DNA from 4 places in the Rhizobium sp. RAF36 genome. Region 1 is predicted to be linked to each of the others. Evidence: predicted binding sites of a transcription regulator. Region 1 holds the regulator's gene; each other region holds the start of a gene.

Region 1 (4,663 bases):
CAACTTCATGGGCCTGCCGCGTTCTGCTTCGCTGGTCGGTGGCCTGGTGTTGACGTTGATGACCCTGCCGACCATCATCATCGCTACCCGCGCTGCGTTGCGTGCCGTACCGCCGTCGATCCGCTCGGCCGCTCTCGGTCTCGGCGCATCGAAGATGCAGATGGTGTTCCACCACGTGCTGCCGCTTGCCATGCCGGGCATCCTGACCGGCACCATCATCGGCCTGGCGCATGCTCTCGGCGAAACCGCGCCTCTGCTGCTGATCGGCATGGTCGCCTTCGTCGCCAATGCGCCGACCACGCCGCTCGATCCGTCCACGGCACTTCCGGTCCAGGTTTACATGTGGGCCAACGAAGCCGAACGCGCCTTCGTGGAGCGTACCTCGGGTGCCATCATCGTCCTGCTCCTGTTCCTGATCGTCATGAACATCGGAGCCATCCTCTTGCGCCGTCGCTTTGAGCGCCGCTGGTAAACGGAGTAGAAACCCATGAACATGTTGACAGAAGCAGCAGTTGAGAAGGCTCTGGACCAGAAGATGAACAGCATCCCTTACAAGATGATCGGCCAGGACGTTTCGGTCTATTATGGCGAGAAACGTGCTCTTTTCGACGTCAAGCTGAACATCCGCGAAAACACTGTGACTGCGCTCATCGGTCCGTCCGGCTGCGGCAAGTCCACCTTCCTGCGCAGCCTGAACCGTATGAACGACACGATCGATAATTGCCGCGTCACCGGCAAGATCACGCTCGATGGCGATGATATCTACGATCCGGATATCGACGTCGTCGAACTTCGCGCCCGCGTCGGCATGGTGTTCCAGAAGCCGAACCCGTTCCCGAAGACGATCTATGAAAACGTCGCCTACGGCCCGCGCATCCACGGTCTCGCCAAGTCGAAAGCCGACATGGACCAGATCGTCGAGACCAGCCTGCAGCGTGCCGGCCTCTGGAACGAGGTCAAGGACCGTGTGCATGAATCCGGCACCGGCCTCTCCGGCGGTCAGCAGCAGCGTCTCTGCATCGCCCGTGCCGTCGCGGTCTCGCCTGAGGTCATCCTCATGGACGAACCCTGCTCTGCGCTCGACCCGATCGCTACAGCAAAGGTCGAGGAGTTGATCCACGAGCTGCGCGAAAGCTACACGATCGTCATCGTGACGCACTCCATGCAGCAGGCGGCCCGCGTCTCTCAGCGCACCGCCATGTTCCACCTCGGCAACCTCGTCGAGGAGAACGATACCGACAAGATGTTCACCAATCCGGACGATCCGCGCACCCAGGACTACATCATGGGCCGCTTCGGCTGATCTTTGGCGTCACGACTTCCGATAGAGACACTCAAGGACATTTCCCATGGCATCGACACATATCTTTTCTGCATATGACGAAGATCTGAAGTTCCTGACCCGCCGCATCTCCGAAATGGGCGGTCTGGCGGAACAGATGGTCTCCGACGCTGTGCGCGCGCTGGTCAACGGCGATGGCGCCCTGGCGCAGAAGGTCATCTCCGACGACGTGATCCTTGATCACGCCGAGCGCGAGATCAACGACAAGGCGATCGTCACCATCGCCCGCCGCCAGCCGATGGCGTCGGACCTGCGCGAGATCATGGGGTCGATCCGCATCGCCGCCGACCTCGAGCGCGTCGGCGATCTTGGCAAGAACACCGCCAAGCGCGTTATCGCCGTGCAGAGCACCGGCGTTCCGCGCAAGCTCGGCCGCGGCCTGGAGCATCTCTCCGAACTGGCGCTCGTCCAGCTCAAGGAAGTGCTCGACGTCTACACGACGCGCGCTGCCGACAAGGCGAAGTCGATCCGTGAGCGCGACGAGGAAATCGACGCGATGTACACCTCGCTGTTCCGCGAGCTCCTGACCTACATGATGGAAGATCCGCGCAACATCACCAGCTGCACGCATCTCTTGTTCTGTGCCAAGAACATCGAACGCATCGGCGACCACGCCACCAACATCGCAGAAACCATCTACTACATGGCGACCGGCGCCCAGCCGGAGGGCGAGCGTCCGAAGGACGACACCGCCAACACCGTCGGCGCGGTCACGGAATAATATCCGGACCGGGCCTCAGGAGACAGAACAGAATGATCCCGAGAGTTGCAGTCGTTGAAGACGAAGAAGCACTGAGCGTGCTTCTTCGTTACAATCTCGAAGCCGAAGGTTTCGAGGTCGACACCATCCTGCGCGGCGATGAGGCGGAAATCCGCCTTCAGGAGCGGACGCCGGACCTTCTTATCCTTGATTGGATGCTGCCTGGCGTATCAGGCATCGAGCTTTGCCGTCGGCTGCGCATGCGCCCGGAGACCGAGCGCCTGCCGATCATCATGCTGACGGCGCGCGGCGAGGAAAGCGAACGCGTTCGTGGCCTCTCGACCGGTGCCGACGACTATGTCGTCAAGCCGTTCTCGACGCCCGAGCTCGTCGCTCGCGTCAAGGCGATGCTGCGCCGCGCAAAGCCTGAAGTTCTCTCGACCGTGCTGAAATGCGGCGATATCGAACTCGACCGAGAGACGCACCGCGTTCATCGCAAGACCCGCGAAGTCCGTCTCGGACCGACCGAGTTTCGCCTGCTGGAATTCCTGATGGCCTCTCCCGGCCGCGTCTTCTCGCGCTCGCAGCTTCTGGATGGCGTCTGGGGTCACGACATCTATGTCGACGAGCGCACTGTCGACGTCCATGTCGGCCGTCTGCGCAAGGCGCTGAACTTCTCCAATATGCAGGATGTCATCCGCACCGTTCGCGGCGCTGGATATTCGATGGAAGCTTGAAGCTTTCGGAATTGAGACACAAAAAAACGGGCCGTAAGGCCCGTTTTTCGTTTGTGCTTACCCGGCTCAGTTTGCCCGGGCTGCTGCCCTACGGCGCTCGTTGACCGGTTGGTAGGCCAGGCGCTGGTGGTAGGTGCAGTAAGGCGAAGAATCCGGGCTTTCGCAGCCGCAGAAGTGAAAATCGTCCTTCAAGGGATCGCCGACCGGCCACTTGCAGGTGCGCTCGGTGAGTTCCGTCAGGCCGAGGCGGCGGGAGATCGGGACGATCACATTCTTGGCGGGACGGTATTCCATCTCCTCCATGACGTCGATTTCGATCTCTTCCTTCAGCATCGTCGCGCCCTGCTGGCGGGTGACCGTACGGGTCGTCGCCAGACGCGATGCGTAGGTTGGGGCGCGGGGTGCTGCCGCCGTACGCTTGGGAGCGCGGGCAGCCGTGGCGTTGCCGCCGGCCTTCGCACGGCCCGGCAGCGCCAGACGGTGAACCTTGCCGATAACGGCGTTACGGCTGACGCCGCCAAGCTGGGCAGCGATCTGGCTCGCGCTCAGCCCTTCGGACCACAGTTTCTTGAGTTTCTCGACCCGCTCGTCTGTCCAGTTCATGCCCTGTGTCTCCGCCGTTTAAGCGTTGCGAAGGCAGAATCCCTCACTGTTTGCCCCGAACGAATCCGGCACAAGAAACGCTTGACTAATTTTGGTGACTAGTTCCGCCGCATGCAGTCTAGTAATTGAGTTTTAACCTAGTGTGAGGCTGACTCCGTGACAAGAGTCGCAGGAATCCGGATGAATCGAATTCGGGGTTTTCCCCAACTTGCTTCCCCTGAGAGTCATTTCTGCAACATTAGCTGTTGATAAAACGCGACATTGCTTGAGCGTCTCTCAGAAGCCACGAAAGCCGCAGTTTTGTTGACATTGCAGTGCGAAAAGTAAATAGTGCCAGTCGCCGCCGAAAGGCGGCATTTTTAATTTTTCGGACCTGGTTTTTTAGCCGGAGTCCGGTTGCCCGTAACGCTGACAGGAGACCGCGCCATGGCTGAAGCCGCGCCGCTATATGATACCTATTCTCGTGCCCCATTGCGGTTCGAGCGAGGTGAGGGCGTGTGGCTGATTACCGAAACTGGCGAGCGATATCTGGATTTCGGTGCCGGCGTCGCGGTGACCTCGGTCGGCCACAGCAATCCGCATGTCGTGGATACCCTGAAGGCACAGGCCGACAAGGTCTGGCACCTGTCCAACATCTATGAAATCCCCGGGCAGGAAAAGCTCGCCAGGCGGCTGACGGAGGCGACTTTCGCCGACAAGGTGTTCTTCACCAATTCCGGCGCGGAAGCCCTGGAATGCGCGATCAAGACCGCACGCCGCTACCAGTATTCGAAGGGCCATCCCGAGCGCTTCCATATCATCACGTTCGAAGGCGCCTTCCACGGCCGGACGCTGGCAACGATCGCTGCCGGCGGGCAGGAGAAGTATCTGGAAGGCTTCGGCCCCAAGGCGCCGGGTTTCGACCAGGTGCCCTTCGGTGATATCGACGCCGTCCGCGCCGCAATCACTGATGCGACCGCAGGCATTCTTATCGAGCCGGTTCAGGGCGAGGGTGGCATTCGCCCGGTGACCACCGAGTTCATGAAGGCGCTGCGCGCGCTCTGCGACGAGAAGGGCCTGCTGCTCATTCTCGACGAGGTCCAGACCGGCGTCGGCCGTACCGGTAAGTTCTTTGCCTGTGAGTGGTCCGGCGTGACCCCTGATATCATGGCTGTCGCCAAGGGCATCGGTGGCGGCTTCCCGCTCGGCGCCTGCCTGGCAACGGCGGAAGCTGCGTCCGGCATGAAGGCCGGTACCCACGGCTCGACCTATGGCGGCAACCCGCTCGCCATGGCTGTCGGC
Region 2 (4,663 bases), on a different contig from region 1:
TTCGCGTGATTAGGAAGCGCCATGTCGCATGATGCGGCGCGTGGGGTTCAGGTGGTCATTTCCTTTATCGAAGCAGCGGATATGTCGTTCAAGGCCGCCCTGTCGGTTGCCCTGACGATCGGCGGCATGATGGCGGCCACTGCTATCCTGAAGAGCGAATCTGCCGAGAGCCAGCGTCTTGACCTGTCGCGGCCGGTCCTTTGGACGGCTGAACCGGTCCGCGTGCCGCCGCCGCTGAATTTCGCGTCGGGTGATGGCGAAGACAGCGGGCGCTTCTGCGTCAGCGAGATCGGCCTGCGCATCGATTGCGATCTGATCAACACGACATCGTCGTCGCTCTGATCAGAGCGTGCCGCCATCCTTGTAATAGCTTGGATATTGCACGAATTCCGGATCGCGTCCGCTATCGCCTTCGGGGCGTTGAGCGTTGCCTTCAAGCGTTTCCGCATAGCCGTGGCTGATCAGCCAATCCTGCACGATATGGCGCATCGCTTTGTCGCGCTCGGTTATGCCGAACTCCGCCATGAACCGCTGAAGGGCCTGCTCGCACCGTTCTGAAAAATCCTCTGCCATCAGATGGTAAGCGGCGAGGGCGGAGATTGTTCCACGCATTGTAGCGCAGAAAAAAGAAGAGCCGGTTCGCTGACGAACCGGCTCATTCAATCTATCAGCTAGGCTGATGAATCTGGCTCCCCGGGCCGGATTCGAACCGGCGACCTGTCGATTAACAGTCGAATGCTCTACCGCTGAGCTACCAGGGATCACCGCTTGCCGCGGTGTGAGTGGGCTAATACAAATGCTTGTTCGATTTGCCAAGCGGTTTTTTCAAAAAAATGACATCTGCTTGCAATTGCTGCACTTATCCCCATCTCCTGTGGATGACTGACGGGAAAAACAACACTGGAAATTCGCGCGCCAAGCGCTTTGGCATCGATCATGCGACCGGCGAGCTCGTTCTTGGCTCTTGGCGCATCCCGCTGCCGCGCTCGCGCATGGCGCGGATCGGCATCGGACTGCTGCTGATTGTCTGTGGCTTCCTGGGGTTTCTGCCCATCCTCGGCTTCTGGATGCTGCCGCTGGGCTTCATCGTACTGTCGCACGATCTGCCTTTGGCGCGCCGCTGGCGCCGCAGGCTGTCGGTCTGGTGGCACCGGCGGGGCAGGCCCGCCGGTAGCTAAAGTCTGGAATCAGGCGAAGAAGCCCGCGGCCCAGTAGAACAGCGCCGAGATCAATGCCGCCGCCGGCAGCGTTACCACCCAGGCGATGACGATATTGCCGGCAAGCCCCCACCGCACCGCTGAGACGCGCTTTGCCGCGCCGACGCCGATGATGGCGCCGGTGATCGTATGCGTCGTCGAAACCGGAATGCCGAGCCATGTCGCGCCGAACAGCGTCAGCGCTCCGCCGGTCTCGGCGCAGAAACCCTGCATCGGATTGAGCTTGGTGATCTTTGATCCCATCGTGTGGACGATTCGCCAGCCGCCGAAGAGCGTACCGAGCGCCATCGCCGTCTGGCAGGAAAGCACCACCCAGAGCGGAACGTGGAAGCTGCCGCCGAGATAGCCCTGCGAATAGAGAAGCACGGCGATGATGCCCATGGTCTTCTGCGCATCATTGCCGCCATGGCCAAGCGAATAGAGCGAGGCGGAGACGAACTGCAGGATGCGGAAGGTGCTGTCGACGGCAAACGGCGTCTGCCGCACGAAGATCCACGAGACGGCGAGCACCAGAAACAGCGCCAGCAGAAAGCCGATCATCGGCGACAGCACGATGGCCCCCGCCGTCTTCAGCAGGCCGCCCCAGACGATCGAGCTGAAGCCGACCTTGGCGAGACCGGCGCCGACGAGACCGCCGACCAGCGCATGCGATGAGCTCGACGGTATGCCGAAGACCCAGGTGACGATGTTCCAGATGATCGCGCCCATCAAGGCCGCAAAAATCACCAGCGGGCTGACGATCTCGGGATTGATGATACCGGTGCCCAGCGTTTCCGCCACATGCAGGCCGAAGAACAGGAAGGCGATGAAATTGAAGAACGCCGCCCACATCACGGCATATTGGGGCTTCAACACACGCGTCGAGACGATCGTCGCGATCGAATTCGCCGCGTCGTGCAGTCCGTTCAGGAAGTCGAAGAACAGCGCGACCGCGATCAGTCCGATCAGCAGCGGAAAGGCGAGGGTGGCATCCATCAGACGTTCTCGATCACGATGCCGCTGATTTCGTTGGCGACGTCCTCGAACCGGTCGACGACCTTTTCGAGCTCGGCATAGATCTCACTGCCGATGATATACGCCATCGGGTTGGAGGCGCCGTGACGGCGGAACAGGTCTTTCAGACCGAGATCGTAAAGCTCGTCCGACTTACCTTCGACCCGGGTCACTTCCTCGGCGATCGACGTCAGCCGCTGCGCATTGGCGCCCATGCGGTCGAGAAGCGGAATGGCCTCGGCAATCAGATGGGCCGCCTTGACGATTTCCTTGCCCATCTCCTGCATACCTGGATCGAAGCTCTTCTGTTCGAACAGGCGGATGGTCTTGACCGTCTTGTGCATCATGTCGATCGCGTCATCGAGCGACTGGATCAGATCCTTGATGTCGCCGCGGTCGAATGGCGTGATGAAGCTGCGGCGGACGGCCAGCAAAACTTCGCGGGTAATATCGTCGGCCTCGTTTTCCAGCGTGACGATGCGGTTGCAATGCCGCTCGGTATCGTTTCCGGCCAACAATTCGTTCAGCGATTCCGCCGCGCCGACGACGGTGCGCGAGTGCTGAGCAAAAAGATCGAAGAATCGGTCTTCGCGCGGAAGAAGTTTGCGAAACCAGCTTAACATGGCGACCCCGTGAGTGCTTGAGTTGTCACGCAACTGTCACAAATGGGGTCCTGTTGCAATAAAAGCCGGGCCGAACATACCGCGCCAGCAGGCTTTTCCACGCGTTTGAGGCAGGTTTCACACAGCCCCGGGAATACGATTCTCTTAATGAAGGTCGAGTGTCAGCTGCCGGTTCTTGATCTGAGGCAGGGGCAGGCCGATATCGATCTTGCCGAACACGCGCCGTCTGCGCTCCTCGTCCTTTTCCCGCTCAGCGCGGCTGGCAGCCACGGTCGCAAGCGCATTCGCAATTACCTGTTCGGCATGGGTCATAGGAACCTCCGTCTTATGTTCCTATTTTGTTCTCATTCAAGCGAATAGTCAAGTCTGCTCATTCACCGAAGTAGAACAGCGGTTCACGGGTCAGTTCACCGTTGCCGATATGGCCATACAAGTCCTGGCCGAGAATCCAGTAGGTAATCTTTTGCGTCGTCAGGGAGAAAACATAGTCTCCGTCGATCCAGTGCTCGGCCTTGCTGCCGCCGATTGGGAACAAAAACTTGCCTGCTTGAAACAGGACCGCTTTCTCAGACTTATGATCGAAAATGTATCTCGTTTTCGCCATGTGTCATCCCGCTTCTATACGCAGGATGCAACGTCACATGGGATTTTGATCATGTCTATATTATCAGAAGTAGAGTCTGATTATATTCACAGATAAGCTTTAGCTTAAACAGCATTATCCCAAAAATGGATAATACATCACCGGCCGCAGGGGCGGGGATGTATTCCGGCAATACAAGCTTGGATTGTTGAATTTGGAGGCCTCGCCCGGAATTGAACCGGGGTACAAGGATTTGCAGTCCTCTGCGTCACCACTCCGCCACGAGGCCATCCGTGAACGACTTGTTCAGTGGTGGCGCGGATTTAGAATGATCCAAAGGAAACCGCAAGAGGTGTTTTTCGAAAAATCTTGACCGGCAACAACTCGTCCACCGGCAATCGGCATCCGGCGCCCTTGATCATTCGGCGAATCCGCTCATTATCCATATATGAGAAACATCTCAAAACCCTTTGTCACCAAGGACGATCCCGACCGCCACATTCGGTGCCAGGACGCGCTTCAGTTCGCGTTCCGCGATTTGATCGAGGCGGCGGTTGCCGCCGGATGGAGTGAGCAGGAAGCGCTGGATGCCGTCGGCTATCTTGCCGAAGGGCATATGCAGGAGCGGGTGGCGAGAGCGGATGCCGCGGCATTGGCGGCGCTTTTGAAGACAATGCGCTGATCCGCGCGGCTATCCAACGCCTCAATTCGATCTTTGAAGCGCGGCAATCGGCGAGACGCCACCTGTGGTGACGCTGGGTGCGGCAGAGCCGATCAGTGGAATGCAGAGAATGATTGCGACGAAACCGCCGATAAAGCAGGCGCCGAGTATCAGGGATCTGTTCATGCCTATTCCGCGTTCGCTTCGATTGCGGCCTTTATCGCAAGCGAAGCTGACAGGTTCCTGAAACGCTGTTCAGGGTCTTGGTGCGGATTTCAGGTAAAGATAGGCGCCGATGGCAAAAAAGCTAAGCGTCAAGCCCGGCCAGGCGATGAACACGGTCGTGTAGCCGCATGCGCCAGTGAAGCAATCTCCGAGCGTTCCCGCCAAGGATAGCCGCATGGACAACACGCCCGCAAGAATGACGCTTGCGGCGGCGATCAGCAGCAGAATGAAAATCGTAAAACCCGTGCTTCGCATTCGAACCTAAAGAGCGGGCCTACTGATTCCTGCCTGCTGCGCTGTGATTGTCCTCAACTCGTCCGGCTGTTGACCAGCCCGCAGCAAAGAATGCCGACGAGCGCCG
Region 3 (4,663 bases), on a different contig from region 1:
GGCGCCCTGCGCCGAGGATTCCTGCGTCGCCTGTACCGAAGCCACGATCCGCCGCTGCACCCCCGTATGCACGAAGGCATAGGTGCAGGAATGGAAACATTGCAGGAAGAAGAATCCGGCAAAGTCCCAGTGCATCGGGAACAGGATCCAGCGGCAGATGCACATGGCGCAGCCGAAGCGGATCAGCGTCCAGGCATTGAAGCGGCGGCTGAGATGCTTCGAGACGAAGAACACCAGAACCTCGGAGGCCACGCCGGCGCTCCAGAGAATACCGACCTGCGTGCCGGTGAAGCCGAGCTGATGCCAATAGATCGATGCGAAGGCATAGAGCAGCGCGTGGCTGGACTGCTGGATCGCCACGCCCCAGAGCAGCACCAGCAGATGCGGCTGACGCAGCGAGCTGCCTGTTGCCTGCTGCAGATCGACAGGCGTATTGCGCCGCCGCGTCGGGCCGATACGCGGACAGTAGATCGCCATCGCCATGGTCATCGCAAAGCCGAAGATCATGACCGGCAGCACCATATCGCCGCCCCACAGGCCGATCATCTCGCCGCCGATCATCGTCGAGACGATGAAAGCGATCGATCCCCAAACGCGCATCGAACCGTAATCCAGCCCCCAGCGCCGGACGCCTGAAATGACGATCGATTCGACGATCGGCACGTAGGGCGCAAAGGTGGCGCCCTGGACGCTGTAGACGATCAACACCGGCCAGAAGCTCGTCGTCCAGTAAAGCGCGATCGCCGTCAGCAGCGACAGCCCGCCAGACCATAGGAGCACATCGGCGCGCTCCTTCATCCGGTCGGCATACATCGCTACGACAGGTGCCACGAGGACGCGTACGACCATCGGCACGGCAAGGATGACGCCGATCTCGTGATCGGTGAATTTGTGAACAGCAAGCCAGACAGGGAAGAATGGAAGCGCGACACCGTTGACGATCAGCGGGGCGCAGTAAGACAGGGCGCTGAGCAGCCGGAAACGCGGCGGAGCCCCCTCATCGACAGAGGCATTCTGGGCGGGAATCATGGTGGACCTGCAGGAAACTGTGCGCTGCCTAACACATCAACCTAGGGGCGACTATGGCGAGAAATAGCCCATTTGAAACGTTTTAAAAAATAGATAGGGCCGTTGCCCGGAGGCAACGGCTAAATGTCTTGCAATATGGCGGGTTGAAAATCAGGCGGCCTGCGGCGCGCGCTCGGGCTGGTGCGTCAGCTTCAAAGTCACCGGCTCGCTGCTGGCGATCGCATTCCAGGTGATAAGTTCGAAAGTGCCGTCCTCATGCTCGGCAATCGCCGTGCAGCTCTCGACCCAGTCGCCGGTATTGATGTAACGCACACCGTCCATCTCCTCGATGACGGCATGGTGGATATGGCCGCAGATGACGCCGTCGGCGCCACACTTGCGGGCCTCGTCGGCGACGACGCGCTGGAACTCGCCGATGAAGTTGACTGCATGCTTGACCTGCAGCTTGGCCCAGGCCGAGAACGACCAGTAGGGCATGCCCATGCGGCGACGGATGGCGGCCAGAACGATATTGATGCGGATCGCCATGTCATAGGCCCAGTCGCCGAGATAGGCGAGCAGGCGGGCATTGCGGACGACGACGTCGAATTCGTCGCCATGCAGCACCAGATACTTCTTCCCGTCGGCGCCCTCGTGCATCATCCGCTCGGCCACTTCGATGCCGCCGAAATGCATGCCCGGGAAGTCGCGGAGGAATTCGTCGTGATTGCCGGGAATGTAGACAACGCGCGTACCCTTGCGCGCCTGGCGCAGCAGTTTCTGGATGACGTCGTTGCAGACCTGCGGCCAGTACCAGCTGCGCTTCAAGCGCCAGCCATCGACGATATCGCCCACGAGGACGATCGTGTCTGCCTCGTGGTGGCGCAGAAAGTCGATCAGGAAGTCGGCCTTGGCAGCCTTGGAACCGAGATGCACATCGGAAATGAAGAGCGTACGGAAGTGTCGCGTATCCATGTAATCCATCACAGGCATCCTGCCCGTGCCCCATCGTTCATCTGGCCTTCCAAAATCAGACTCGTGTTTCAGGAAGATGACAGCGCGGTTGTTTGACGCATCCTCCGGGCATAAGAGTTTTCCGCTTTCAACCTCAAATTCCCGCTGTCCCGCCGCACCGATTGTTGTATGGAGAAGGCTTCAAACGACATGACTGCGGTATTGGAGAAGGCAATGGATAATCAGGACAAATCCAAGACGGAGAAGAACCTGACAGGTGGAACTCTTGACGAACAGGCGCTGTTCTTCCACCGCTATCCCCGCCCCGGCAAACTCGAAATTCAGGCGACCAAGCCGCTCGGCAACCAGCGCGATCTGGCGCTCGCCTATTCGCCTGGCGTCGCCGCGCCGTGTCTCGCGATCCGCGACGATCCGGAGACGGCCGCCGACTACACCTCGCGCGCCAATCTGGTCGCCGTCATCTCCAACGGAACCGCCGTTCTCGGCCTCGGCAATATCGGCCCTCTCGCCTCCAAGCCGGTGATGGAAGGCAAGGCCGTTCTCTTCAAGAAATTCGCCAATATCGACGTCTTCGATATCGAGGTCGATGCCTCGACCGTCGAGCAAATGGTCTCGACAGTCGCCTCGCTTGAGCCAACCTTCGGCGGCATCAACCTCGAAGACATCAAGGCGCCGGAATGCTTCGAGATCGAACAGCAGCTGCGCGCAAAGATGCGCATTCCCGTCTTCCATGATGACCAGCACGGCACCGCGATCATCGTCGCCGCCGCCATCCTCAACGGCCTGGAACTGGCCGGCAAGTCGATCAGCAACGTCAAGATCGTCACGTCTGGCGCCGGCGCTGCGGCGCTCGCCTGTCTCAATCTGCTCGTCGAACTCGGCGCCAAGCGCGAGAACATCTGGGTCCACGACATCGAAGGCCTCGTCTACGAGGACCGCAACGTGCTGATGGACCAATGGAAAGCCGTCTACGCGCAGAAGAGCGATACCCGCACGCTCGCCGAAAACATCGGCGGCGCCGATGTGTTCCTCGGCCTCTCTGCTGCCGGCGTGCTGAAGCCGGAACTGCTCGAGCAGATGGCCGAAAAGCCGCTGATCATGGCGCTCGCCAACCCGACGCCGGAGATCATGCCGGAACTCGCCCGTGCCGCCCGGCCGGACGCGATGATCTGCACCGGACGCTCGGACTTCCCGAACCAGGTCAACAACGTTCTCTGCTTCCCCTTCATCTTCCGCGGCGCGCTGGATTGCGGCGCCGAGGAGATCAACGAAGCGATGAAAATGGCAGCCGTCCGCGCCATCGCCGGCCTCGCCCGCGAAGAGCCGTCCGATGTCGCCGCCCGCGCCTATTCCGGTGAAACGCCGATCTTCGGACCGAACTATCTGATCCCCTCGCCGTTCGATCCGCGCCTGATCCTGCGCATCGCGCCTGCCGTCGCCAAGGCAGCGGCCGAGAGCGGCGTCGCACGCCGTCCGATCACCGATTTCGACGCCTATCTCGACCAGCTGAACCGCTTCGTCTTCCGCTCCGGCTTCATCATGAAGCCGATCTTCACGGCCGCCAAGGCTGCCGAAAAGAAGCGGGTGATCTTCTCCGAAGGTGAAGACGAACGCGTGCTCCGCGCCGCTCAGGTTCTCATCGAAGAAGGCATTGCCGAACCGATCCTGATCGGCCGTCCGCAGGTCATCGAAACCCGCCTGCAGCGCTATGGCCTGCGCATCCGCCCGCTTTCCGACTTCGCCGTCATCAACCCGGAAGACGATCCGCGCTTCCGCGAATATGTCGATCTCTATCTGTCGCTCGTCGGCCGCCGGGGCGTTATCCCGGAAGCGGCCCGCACGATCGTGCGTACCAACACCACCGTCATCGGGGCGCTGGCGCTGCGCCGCGGCGAAGCAGACGCGCTGATCTGCGGCCTCGAAGGCCGTTACGAGAAGCACCTGCGCGACGTTCGCCAGATCATCGGCAAGCGCAAGGATGTCCGCGATTTTTCAGCGCTCAGCCTGCTGATCTCGCAGCGTGGCGCCACCTTCTTCACCGACACCTACGTGACGTTCAATCCGAGCGCCGAGGAAGTGGCTGAATCAGCCGTTCTGGCTGCCGAGGAAATCAAGCGCTTCGGCATCACGCCGCGCGCCGCCCTCGTCTCGCATTCCAACTTCGGCTCGCGCGAAAGCGAAAGCGCCACGAAGATGCGCGGTGCCCTGCAGCTGATCCGTGATGCCGCCCCTGATCTCGAAGTCGATGGCGAAATGCATGGTGAGAGCGCAATCGCCGACGAAATCCGCAAGCGCGTCATGCCGTCCACCACGCTGCACGGTGAAGCCAACCTGCTGGTCTTCCCGAACCTCGATGCGGCCAACATCACGCTCGGCGTCGTCAAGTCGATGACCGACGGCCTGCATGTCGGCCCCATCCTGCTCGGCACCGCGCTCCCGGCCCATATTCTGGCGCCGTCGGTGACGTCGCGCGGTGTGGTCAATATGGCGGCGCTTGCCGTCGTCGAGGCCCAGCAGCCGGCGTGATTTGCCGTCGATCGGAAAAATGCGTTAGAATTCCTTCGTTAGCTTGTTAACGGAAGGCAGCTAGACAGAACGGATGCGGCAAATGCTCTGCCGCTTCCGGTTTATTATGCTGCGGGATGATACCGTGAAACGCCGAAGCCTGACCCTTGCTCTC
Region 4 (4,663 bases), on a different contig from region 1:
TCGGCTCGTCTGCGACGATGACGCCCGGCTTGCGCAAAAGCGCACGCGCGATCGCCACCCGCTGCATCTCGCCGCGCGACATCGTCTCGATGTTCTGATTGGGCCGTGAAAGGCCGGTCCGCATCAGCAGTTCATGCGCGCGCAGCACCATCTGAGCATCGGCGGCGCGCGACAGACGGGAGGGCAATAGAATGTTCTCGATGGCCGAAAGCCCTGGAAACAGATGAAAATCCTGCATCACGAGTCCGATGTTACCCGCTCTGAAGCGGTCGCGGTGGCTCTCGGACAAAGCGCAGATATCGTCACCGTTCCAGCGGACGGATCCGAGCGCCGCACGTTCCAACCCGGTAATGATGTTGACGAAGGTGCTCTTGCCTGAGCCGGAAGCCCCGGTCACCGCAACCCGGCTGCCGGCAGACAGCGCCAGCGTGCCAATCTCAAGCGCCGGTGCGTTGAGTCCGCTGAACGTCACCGACAGATTGCTGATCTCGAGCGCCAGCATCAGACCGCCGAATATTCGGCCTGGCGCAGGCGCAGCAGGCTGACGAAGCCGGTTTCGGGATCGGTCCACGAGCCGTATTCGAGAATGCCGCGCACTTCGATCGTCTGGCTGGGCTGCACGAAGGTCTGCTTCTCGTCGAGATAGACGACGGCGATATTGTCGGGCCAGTCGGCATCAGACGAGCAGAATGGGCAGAGCGACATCGGAATTTCCGTCAGCACGAAAAACTGCGCTTCAGCCTTCAATGGTGGCGCCATGAAGCCGCGCATGCTGATTTGCCTGCCGGCGAGCGCCTTCACCTTCTCGGAAAATTCGAGGCCGAGAACGCCGAATTTGCCATAGAGCTCATCGAAGCTGAGCGTTGCGTCGGCAGCTTCGACACATCTTGCAGACGTCAGCACCGGCAATGCCATCATCATACCGAAAAGGCTCCGGCGTGTGATCCTATGCATATCAAACTCCTTGCAAGTTCCCGGCCGCAGATCGGCGGCCGGGAAGATTACGCGGAAGAGGCGGTTCACCGCGCTCCGTCAGTTGGTCTGTTTGACACCGAGTGCAAAAGCGTCGGCGAGTACCTTGTAGACGTCGCTCTGCTCCATGTAGCCGCGGAAGCCTTCGGAGCCCGGACCATCCGACTGCAGGACGACGTCATCGACGGCGTGAACGCCGCTGTCGCCGCTCTTCGGAATGTTGCCCTGAACGAAGACGGCGCCGGGAACATCCTTGTACTGTTCGTTGGCGACATATTCCTTCTTTTCGTTCTGCACGGCAGGAACGAATGGACCGTCGAGCTTCGGGCGGAACGTCTCGTAATGGTCGGGGCCGTTATTGGCACTGAGGAAGAGGCGGCGCGTGACATCGATCTTGTCGGGATAGCCGTCGCCGTTGTCGTCGGTATAATTCGGGAAGCCCGCTTCGGCATAGGTGCCTACCTTTTCGCGCATCTCCGTGCCCGGCTTTTCGTCATCGACAGTACCGATGATCGAAACGCCATGGGTGTGGTCGCCGGTGACGACGATCAGCGTATCGGGATGGGCCTTCTGGAATTCGCGGGCAAGGCCGACGACCTTGTCGAATTCGATGGTGTCGACGACGGCGCGGTCCCAATCGAGCGGATGGGACATCTTGTCGATCGACGAACCCTCGACCATCAGGAAGAAACCGTCGGGGTTCTTGGACAGGCGATCGAGCGCGACCGTTGCCATCTCGACGAGACCCGGCTGGTTCGGGAATTTCTCGACGGTGCCCTTTTTCAGAAATTCGCGATCGAGCGTGACGTCCATGTTGCCGGTATGGAAGAGACCGAGAAGGTTGCCTTCAGCCGATGCGTTGGCTGCAAGCTCGTTCTTGTCGATGGCAAGCTTGTAGCCGGCGTCCTGGAAGAGCTTGATGTAGTCCTTGTCATCCTTGCGCTTGGAGCCCGGAACGTCCTTTCCGAGGAAATAGGCCGAACCGCCGCCGAGTACGACTTCCGGCTTCACGTCGAGAAGCATCCCGACGATATCGGCCTTGTCGTTGCGATTGCGCGTGTGGGAGACAACCGCAGCCGGTGTGGCGTCCTCGATTTCGGCGGTCGCGACAATGCCGATCGACTTCTTGGTCTGGCGGCGGATCGCTTCCGCAATCGTCTCCACGCGCGGGTCGTCGAGCGAGTCGGGCGTGCGGTCTGCATAGACGCCGATCGCGTTGACGGCTGTCTTGTGGCCCGTCATGTAGGCCGACATGGTATTGGCGGAGTCGGTGGCAACAGCGTTGGTTGCCGATGTGCCGATGAAAGCTGCCGGCGGCACATCGTCCATGTTGAGGCGGCCGTTCGCCTTACCCTCGGTCATGCCCTTAGACATGATACGGGCGGCGGTGCGGTGCGCAACGGACAGGCCGTCGCCGATCAGGAAGATGACGTTCTTGGCCTTCGGCGCGTCGCCGGTGCCGTAGACATTCCAGGTAACCGACTTCTTCTCGTCGCCGGCCGACACTTCGACCTTGTAGTCGCCGGGTGCGGCGATCGTCAGGCCACGCAGGATGACGGCGGAACCGAGTGCCTTGTCGTCCTTACCCTTTTCCAGTTCCACAAACTTAGCCTCGCCCCCGAGAACCGTCTTGTAATCCTGACCGTTGACCGTAACCTTCACGTCCTCGGGCTTTACCTGCTTGCTGAGCTCAACCTTGAAGTCAAATGGCGAACCGGCAAGAATCGTTGCGCGATCAAGCGGATAAACCGTGGTCGCCTGCGCGGCACCGGCAAGAATCGTCGTGGCCGCCAGAGCGGCAAAAATCATACGCATGGAAAACCCCCGTTTTCGTTGCAGTAAATGAACAACGGGCCGGAGATAGCCCTGGGGGATGACATGTGGATGACACAGGTATGACAATCTGCCGCACCGGCACCAGGCGCCGCCCGCAGGCGCAAAAACCTTGACTCCTGTGGAAAACGTTTTATGAGCAACGGCGGAAAAGGAATTATCCATGGTTCGCTTCGAACACGCCATTGCTGCATGCAATGACCGGGCACTGAGTGCCGGGGTGGATATTGCCGTTCCGGTTTCTTCCAAAACCAAGGCCAAAACGACGACGAAAACCGTCTGACGTCTCTGGCCTGCCGCTCTCTCCCCGGCTCGGCTGGGGACAGGAAGCCGCGATGATTTCGCGCTTTCCCCCCTCACCGGACAAGAGGAGAGAAGAGAAAGAGAGCTGAAAATGGGTTTCAAAGTAGCAGTCGCGGGAGCAACCGGAAATGTCGGCCGGGAAATGCTCAACATCCTCTCCGAGCGTGGCTTTCCGGCTGACGAAGTCGTAGCACTTGCCTCCTCGCGTTCGCAGGGCACGGAAGTCTCCTACGGCGACAGGACGCTGAAGGTCTTCAATCTCGAGAACTACGATTTCTCCGACACCGACATCTGCCTGATGTCTGCCGGCGGCGAAGTCTCCAAGAAGTGGTCGCCGAAGATCGGCCAGCAGGGCTGTGTCGTCATCGATAACTCCTCTGCCTGGCGCTATGATCAGGACGTGCCGCTGATCGTGCCGGAAGTGAACCCGGACGCCATCACCCAGTTCACCAAGCGCAACATCATTGCCAATCCGAATTGCTCGACCGCCCAGCTCGTCGTCGCGCTGAAGCCGCTGCATGATTTCGCCAAGATCAAGCGCGTCGTCGTTTCGACCTACCAGTCGGTCTCCGGCGCGGGCAAAGACGGCATGGACGAGCTCTTTAACCAGACGCGCGCAGTCTTTGTTGCCGATCCGATCGAGAACAAGAAGTTCACCAAGCGCATCGCCTTCAACGTCATTCCACATATCGATAGCTTCATGGAAGACGGCTATACGAAGGAAGAGTGGAAGGTTCTGGCCGAAACCAAGAAGATGCTTGACCCGAAGATCAAGGTGACCTGCACCGCGGTTCGCGTCCCCGTCTTCATCGGCCATTCGGAATCGGTCAACATCGAATTCGAAAACGAAATCACCGCCGATCAGGCCCGCGACATCCTGCGCGATGCACCGGGCTGCCTCGTCATCGACAAGCATGAGAACGGCGGCTACATCACGCCTTACGAATCTGCCGGTGAAGATGCGACCTTCATCTCGCGTATCCGCGAAGATGCGACGGTCGAAAACGGTCTCAACATGTGGGTCGTTTCCGACAACCTGCGCAAGGGCGCTGCTCTCAACGCCATTCAGATTGCCGAGCTGCTCGTCAATCGTGGCCTCATCAAGCCGCGCAAGCAGGCCGCCTGATACCGAATATTAACCATAGCTTGCTATCAGCCTCGCATGTCGTCAGACTTGCGGGGCTTTCTTTGAACCAGCCAGGCGGCAATCGTGCGGCAGGCGGCCAATCTCGCCAAAAGGTGATCGTGACAAAATCACCCTTGGCTGGCATTCTGCCCGGCATTCCAGCGACTGCAGATCGAGATCGGGGTTTCTCATGCGCATGACAAAATTCTTGGTGGCGGCCATCGCGGCGGTGGGCGCTTTCCATGCAGTTCCGGTGGCGGCCAACGCCGCGCAATGCGGCAATAACGGCGCCGGCTTCGATGCCTGGGTGCAGCAATTCAAGCAGGAAGCTGCAGCACAGGGCGTCAGCCAGTCGGTTCTGAGCCGCGCATTCGCCAACGTCGCCTACAATCGTCCGACGATTGCCGCCGACCGCGGCCAAAAGAGCTT

The links. Region 1 encodes PhoB, which activates phosphate uptake and scavenging genes when phosphate is short. Its sites were predicted from a motif close to TGTCATNNANCTGTCAT; they were not measured.
Region 2: a site for PhoB is predicted at 2,857-2,873, ahead of AB4Z25_RS05370 (DUF47 domain-containing protein). Genes of this name have one in related genera too.
Region 3: a site for PhoB is predicted at 2,049-2,065, ahead of AB4Z25_RS03345 (UDP-2,3-diacylglucosamine diphosphatase). Genes of this name have one in related genera too.
Region 4: a site for PhoB is predicted at 2,857-2,873, ahead of AB4Z25_RS20705 (alkaline phosphatase). Genes of this name have one in related genera too.

Annotation. Positions count from the first base shown of each region.
Region 1 covers NZ_JBFREC010000002.1:432,481-437,143, forward strand. Annotated here, with positions in the region: gene pstA (phosphate ABC transporter permease PstA) at 1-472, shown strand, start outside; gene pstB (phosphate ABC transporter ATP-binding protein PstB) at 488-1,303, shown strand; gene phoU (phosphate signaling complex protein PhoU) at 1,350-2,063, shown strand; gene phoB (phosphate regulon transcriptional regulator PhoB) at 2,096-2,779, shown strand; gene AB4Z25_RS08060 (GcrA family cell cycle regulator) at 2,846-3,382, opposite strand; gene AB4Z25_RS08065 (aspartate aminotransferase family protein) at 3,809-4,663, shown strand, end outside.
Region 2 covers NZ_JBFREC010000001.1:1,072,593-1,077,255, reverse strand. Annotated here, with positions in the region: gene AB4Z25_RS05395 (hypothetical protein) at 22-342, shown strand; gene AB4Z25_RS05390 (hypothetical protein) at 343-663, opposite strand; tRNA gene AB4Z25_RS05385 (tRNA-Asn) at 687-761, opposite strand; gene AB4Z25_RS05380 (hypothetical protein) at 879-1,178, shown strand; gene AB4Z25_RS05375 (inorganic phosphate transporter) at 1,188-2,192, opposite strand; gene AB4Z25_RS05370 (DUF47 domain-containing protein) at 2,192-2,833, opposite strand; gene AB4Z25_RS05365 (hypothetical protein) at 2,978-3,145, opposite strand; gene AB4Z25_RS05360 (hypothetical protein) at 3,204-3,437, opposite strand; tRNA gene AB4Z25_RS05355 (tRNA-Cys) at 3,632-3,705, opposite strand; gene AB4Z25_RS05350 (hypothetical protein) at 3,865-4,098, shown strand; gene AB4Z25_RS05345 (hypothetical protein) at 4,120-4,263, opposite strand; gene AB4Z25_RS05340 (hypothetical protein) at 4,333-4,557, opposite strand.
Region 3 covers NZ_JBFREC010000001.1:669,618-674,280, reverse strand. Annotated here, with positions in the region: gene AB4Z25_RS03350 (MFS transporter) at 1-1,029, opposite strand, end outside; gene AB4Z25_RS03345 (UDP-2,3-diacylglucosamine diphosphatase) at 1,180-1,983, opposite strand; gene AB4Z25_RS03340 (NADP-dependent malic enzyme) at 2,197-4,509, shown strand; gene AB4Z25_RS03335 (DUF2865 domain-containing protein) at 4,634-4,663, shown strand, end outside.
Region 4 covers NZ_JBFREC010000006.1:97,386-102,048, reverse strand. Annotated here, with positions in the region: gene AB4Z25_RS20715 (ATP-binding cassette domain-containing protein) at 1-502, opposite strand, end outside; gene AB4Z25_RS20710 (hypothetical protein) at 502-954, opposite strand; gene AB4Z25_RS20705 (alkaline phosphatase) at 1,033-2,787, opposite strand; partial or broken gene AB4Z25_RS20700 (hypothetical protein) at 2,905-3,088, shown strand; gene AB4Z25_RS20695 (aspartate-semialdehyde dehydrogenase) at 3,200-4,234, shown strand; gene AB4Z25_RS20690 (lytic murein transglycosylase) at 4,425-4,663, shown strand, end outside.